DNA from 2 places in the Marinobacterium marisflavi genome. Region 1 is predicted to be linked to the other one. Evidence: predicted binding sites of a transcription regulator. Region 1 holds the regulator's gene; the other holds the start of a gene.
The links. The regulator PhoB, encoded in region 1, activates phosphate uptake and scavenging genes when phosphate is short. The targets are predictions, from matches to a motif close to TGTCATANNNNTGTCANA.
Positions count from the first base shown of each region.

Region 1 (3,114 bases):
GCTCAGTTATGCGAGGAATATGCTCTGCAGCGATCCCTTCGCCGTTGTCTGTGACGCTGAACAGTGCTCCTCGCTCCATCGCTTCAAGCTTGATCGCTATTGTTCCCTGTGCCGGCGTATAGCGCACGGCATTGAAGACCAGGTTGGACAGTGCACTTCGAATCTCAGCTTCATTACCTAAGATATCCAAACCCTCCACCATCTCTAGGCTTATCGCGTGTTGCTGGTCACCAGAGACATCGCGTGCTTCGTTGGCAATATTGGTGAGCATGTCGCGAACTTGGATCGGCTGTCGGCTGCGGTTCTCTGCACTCGTCTCTAGGCGCGATAACGTCAAGAGATCAGCAATCAGTGCAACCATCCTATTGCTCTGTGACTGCATGGTGCCGATAGCCCGTGCGATTGGGGCCGGTAGCTCTTGCTCGCGCAGCGTCTCTAAGAAGCCGTGAATCACTGTAATTGGCGTTCGTAGCTCGTGGGAGGCGTTGGCTAAAAAGGTCTGGCGCATCTGCTCGAAGCGCTCGTTTTCAGTCACATCGCGAGCGATCAAAACACGTTCCCGATTTTTTTCGCCGAAGCGATGAATGCGGTACTCAAGCGTCCGTTGGCCATTGGGAGATTCCAGTTTCAGCGACCGTTCCGCCTTGGGGTTCTGATAGAACTCGACGAATTCGGGTTCATTAATCAGCTCTTCCGGGCTGAGCATGCGCGGATCGGGCTTGAGGCCAAAGATGGTTTGAGCAGAGGGATTCCACCATTCGATCCGGTTCTTGCGATCAATGATTATCACGGCATCACTCATGGCCTGCGTTGCCGCTTCGAACTGGTTCATATCCTCATGAACCTCATCATATTCGGCATCGGTTTGATCCCGGTACCTCACCAGGGTCTCTACCACTCGCTCCATCTCAAGTGGTAGTTTTGGCTTCGGCAGCGTCAGCTGGCTGGCGGTCCAGCGTTGAAGTTCTGCAATCCAGAAAACTGTCAGCAGCGCCCAAAGTATTAGGCCGATTAGCGCCCCGTAGATTGAATTGAGATCGATGCTGTAGGCGAGCAGTGCAGGCAGGCCAGTAAAAACCGCCAGAATCAGCAGTTGGCGCGCGATCGATCCTATCAATTGAGACTCCTAGAGTTTGGTGGAGAACCTATAACCGGTACCACGCACCGTTTGGATAAGGTTCTCAAGGTCTGTGCCCAATGCTTTTCTCAGTCGGCGAATGTGCACGTCGACTGTACGTTCTTCAACGTAGACATTACCACCCCAGACCATATCGAGTAACTGGCCGCGCGAGTATGCCCGATCTTGATGGGTCATAAAGAAGTGCAGAAGTTTGAATTCAGTGGGGCCTAGGTTAAGTGATTGTCCGGCAGCATCACTGACTCGGTGAGAAACTGGGTCTAAGATGATGCCACCAATAGAGATCGCGTCTTCATCAGCGTCCGGCAAGGCGCGGCGTAGCACGGCCTTGAGGCGAGCGATCAGCTCTTTGGGTGAGAAGGGCTTAGTGATGTAGTCGTCGATGCCTGCCTCTAAACCTTGCACTTTGTTATCCTCGTCCGCTTTGGCGGTAAGCATAATAATCGGCAGATCCTTGGTCGCTGGATCGCTGCGCAGACGTCGCGCTAACTCAATGCCACTAGTACCAGGCATCATCCAGTCCAACAGCATCATGTCAGGTTTCTCATCAATAATCATGGCGTGGGCGCTCTTTGCGTCGTTTGCTTCTAGCGTGTCGTAACCGGCTAGCTCTAGCGCCATAGCAATCATTTCGCGGATAGCGGCTTCATCATCAACGATTAAGATACGTCGTGCTCTGCTCATGCTCTTTCTCTGCTAATTTGTGATCGCTCCATTTAATGATGCTTTTGTTACAAACAGATGACAATTGAGCTTACCAGTAGGCGGCAATAATCCCCAGAAGCACGAGCAGTTCGGCGACGTGGTTGTTCAGGAAAGCTTTAAAGCAGCCTTCGCGCTGTCGATCGCGTATCAACCACTGCTGATAAGCGAATAGGGTGACTGCGCCTGCGAGCCCCAAATAAAATACGGTACCTAGCTGCTCGATGACTCCTACCCAGATCAAAATTGCGATGGAGAGGGCGTGCAGGGTTGCGATAGCAATCTTATCGTACTGACCAAAAAAGACCGCCGTCGACTTGATGCCGATCTTAAGATCATCGTCGCGATCGACCATTGCATACTGGGTGTCATAGGCGACTGTCCATAGAATCTTGGCAAGGTAAATCAGCCAACCCACCGAGGTTACTTCACCCAGAGTGGCGGTAAATGCCATCGGAATACCCCAGCCGAATGCCATACCCAGGACCACTTGCGGGAAGTGGGTGTAGCGCTTCATAAAGGGGTAGCTGAAAGCCAAGAGCAGTGCCACAGGCGAGAGAAGGATGGTCTCTTTATTGGTAAACAGTACTAGAACAAAGGCCAGCAGCATCAAACCGACAAAGAGTACTATTGCTTCTTTGCTACTTATTCGACCTGTGGGCAGGGGACGCGATGCGGTGCGTTTTACATGACCATCCACTTTACGGTCAGCAAAATCATTGATAACGCACCCGGCTGAGCGAGTAACCCATACCCCAGCGCTAAAGATGATGATTAACTGCCAGGCTGGCAACCCTCCTGCGGCGATCCAAAGTGCCCAGAGGGTTGGCCACAGAAGGAGATAGGTACCAATTGGCTTGTCCGCACGCATGAGTTGCCATGCGGCATGGATTTTATCTGCTGTTATCACGAAAGCGCTCTGAGGTTGGGCGTTTCGCTAAGTATGAAGTGGCAGCATACTTAAAACAACAGAGCCATTTTAGTCGCGTACGATCTCGCGAATCTCTTGGTTATCCATATGTCGCACATCGGTACCGCTAACTTGATAGATTAGCTGCTCTGCGAGATTGCAAGCGTGGTCGCCGATTCGCTCGAGCGAGCGCAGCACCCAGATTGCTTTAAGCACGTTAGTGATAGCGCGTGAGTCCTCCATCATAAAGGTGATTAGAGAGCGCATGGCTGACTGATACTCCTGATCGACATGCTGATCAAACTTAACCACCTTGTAGGCAAGCTCCGTATCGCCGTTGCTAAAGGCCTCTAGCGCAAGGTTC
Region 1 covers NZ_OZ457898.1:44,124-47,237, forward strand. Annotated here, with positions in the region: gene phoR (phosphate regulon sensor histidine kinase PhoR) at 1-1,117, opposite strand, end outside; gene phoB (phosphate regulon transcriptional regulator PhoB) at 1,127-1,822, opposite strand; gene ubiA (4-hydroxybenzoate octaprenyltransferase) at 1,893-2,750, opposite strand; gene phoU (phosphate signaling complex protein PhoU) at 2,820-3,114, opposite strand, start outside.

Region 2 (3,114 bases), 2.2 Mb from region 1:
GGTAATTAGGCAAGCCATTGGGTGCGGTAACAGATCATCAGCCGGTCGAGCGTAGATAACTAATGGGTCCTCAATTAGGTTGAGCTCAGCGTCCGTGCGCACGCCAGCAAACTGCAGCGGCCGATCGCGCCGAGTATCAGTGCCAGAGGTCTCATAATCGTGCCAAAAAAATGTATCTATCTGCCCGCCGGCCATGTCATTTCCTATTCAATCAACTCTGTTCGCGTGATAATGCGCTCAAAATAATGCGTAAAGAGTATCAGGCGTAACTGCGTCTGGCTAAGAGTACCCCGTTTTAAACATCAAATTATTGAGTACCAAGATGTCGACTGAAGATAACGCGCCCTGCCCCTGCGGCTCAGAGAAAGCACTCAAACAGTGCTGCGGGCCATTTTTAAGCCAAGAGCGCCTAGCTCCCACAGCAGAGCAGCTCATGCGCTCGCGCTTCAGCGCATTTGCTTTAGGTGCAGCAGACTACCTCATCTCAACACTTGCGCCAGAGCGGCGCTCCCCCAACGAGCGTCGTATGCTGGAGCAGGAGTTGCGCCAGACTCAATGGGTCAAACTGGAGATTGTCGAAACGCTGGCGGGTCGTGCAACGGACGCAACCGGTGTGGTCGAATTCAACGCCTATTTTATCGCGCCCTCCGGTGCTGGCTGTCTGCATGAGCGCTCTAACTTTCGCAAAGAGGGCGAAAAGTGGTTCTATGTTGATGGCCAGGTTGAGGTCAGCAAATAGCGATAATTAGGCAAAAAAAGAGGCGCCCACTTTCGCAGACGCCTCTCTTCAGATTCTTCAGCGAACGCCTTAGAACATATGCAAACCGCCGTTCACGGAGAAGTCTGCGCCGGTGATGTAACCGGACTCATCATCTGCAAGAAACGCGACCGTACGGCCGATCTCATGCGGCTGGCCAAAGCGGCCGACAGGAATAGTTGAAGTAATCGAATCCTGGATCTTCTGATCAATCTTGGCAACCATCGCAGTCATGATGTAACCGGGTGATACGGTGTTAACCGTTACGCCTTTGCGAGCCACTTCCTGCGCCAGCGCTTTGGTGAAACCGTGAATACCCGCTTTGGCAGCAGAGTAGTTTGCCTGACCAAACTGACCTTTCTGTGCGTTTACAGAAGAGATGTTGATGATACGGCCAAAGCCCTTGTCGAGCATCGGATTGATCACCAAACGGGTCATATGGAACATCGAGTCTAGGTTTGCAGAGAGCACCTCGTCCCACTGTTCCCAGCTCATTTTCTTAAACATACCATCGCGCGTGATACCGGCATTATTCACCAGCACATCAACGCTACCGCCCGTCAGCGACTCAACGGTTTCGATACATTTCGCACAAGATTCCGCATCAGTTACATCGCCGTAAGCGACCTCAATTTCGTAACCATCTTTACGCTGCTCTTCCTGCCAGGCTTTCGCTTTGTCGTGGTTACCACCTGAGTTGTATCCTGCGACAACTTTGAAACCCGCATCTGCAAGTTCACGACAAATAGAAGTACCCAGTCCACCGGTACCACCGGTTACTAGTGCGATTTTTTGGCTCATAGCTTTTTAACACCCCATGGTTTGAGTAAGACAGGTACTCCTTACCCGCCTGAAAGTTAGCGGAAGCTCCCTAATCCCTGAGTCTCTTCGCCGGTTTAAACTACCTTCGAATAACAAGAACTATGCCAACCTGACGAACCTTGTCAGGCTCCGCAAACCACTCTTAACGGGGTCTGTAGCGTGCCTTTGTCAGCATTGCTGCGCTATTGTAGTGCAAGCCTAAGAAAAATTCGCACTAGAATGCAGCATTTTTGTGACACTAACATGATACTCAGTTGAAGGAGATTCGACTTTCAGCCAGAGACTCTATTGCTGGACTTCTCGAATCAAGCGGCCCTGCACGCGCAGCATCCAGAACCAGGCGAAGAGCGCAGTCAGTGCATTTGCAACGACCAGCGCCACAAACATCCCCTTGAGCTCGAACAGATGGTTACCCAGCCAACCGAGCGGTACATAGAGGATAAACAGTCGCACCAGACTGATGCGCAAGGCACGCAGTGGCTGGTGTAGCGCATTGAACGTTGAGGAGGAGAGAAAGGTCGCCGCCTGAAAACCAAACCCCAACGGCACAACCAAAATCCACAGTGTCAGCCAACGCAGTACTTCAGGGTCATCTGTAAAGAGCTGTGCCACCCAACCTGCTGAAAGTGCCAGCAGTAGATAAACAAGCAACTGCCATATGAGCGCAAATTGGATCGCACTCTGATAGGCACCCTGCACTCGGTGTATCAATCGGGCACCAAAGTTTTGCGAGATAAACGGCGGTAACGTCATCGAAAGCGCTAAACAGACAAGTAGAGAGAGCGACTCCAAACGATTACCGACACCGAAGGCCGCTACTGCCTCAGGACCATGACGGGCAACAACCGCGGTGAGCACGCCATTGGCGACTGGGGTCATCATATTAGAGAGCGCTGCAGGCAGGCTGATGCGCAGAACAGAGCGCCAGTTATCCCAGATATCGGGCCAGCGCAGCCACTCGAGCAGCAACAATCCCTTCAGACGTTTCAGTAGATAAAGCGCCACAAACGAAGTACTTGCCCAAGCGATCAAACTGGCCAAGGCGGCACCTTCAATTCCCAACGCCGGAACTGGCCCCCAACCAAAGATAAGGATGGGATCAAGAATAAAATTCATCACCGATGAGCCGAGCATAATCACGGCTGTAATACGGGTATCACCTGAAGCTCGGAAAGTGGCGTTGCACACCATATTCAGCACCATAAAGATCGATCCGAAGAACCAGATACTCATATACCCCTCTATCAGCGGGTAGAGGGCATAAGGCGCACCCAAGAGCTGCGCCAGAGTCGGGAGTAAAAACTGTCCGAGCAAACCGACAAGGGCCGTGATCAAAATAGCCATTAGGTAATTATCAGTCGCTACCCGAGCTACACGTGCGGTTTGACCGCTGCCAATTAATCGCGCGAGGGTCGCTGAAGTACCAACGCCTAGCCCGATCGCCAAGCTCGTAACGGAAAAACTGATTGGGAACGTAAACGATAGTGCCGCCAAGGGATCGGTACCCAACTGCCCCACAAACCAAGCATCCGCAA
Region 2 covers NZ_OZ457898.1:2,203,771-2,206,884, forward strand. Annotated here, with positions in the region: gene sbcB (exodeoxyribonuclease I) at 1-195, opposite strand, end outside; gene AC1WNR_RS10845 (YchJ family protein) at 323-739, shown strand; gene phbB (acetoacetyl-CoA reductase) at 809-1,558, opposite strand; gene AC1WNR_RS10855 (MATE family efflux transporter) at 1,865-3,114, opposite strand, start outside.
Region 2: a site for PhoB is predicted at 1,811-1,828, ahead of phbB (acetoacetyl-CoA reductase). Genes of this name have one in related genera too.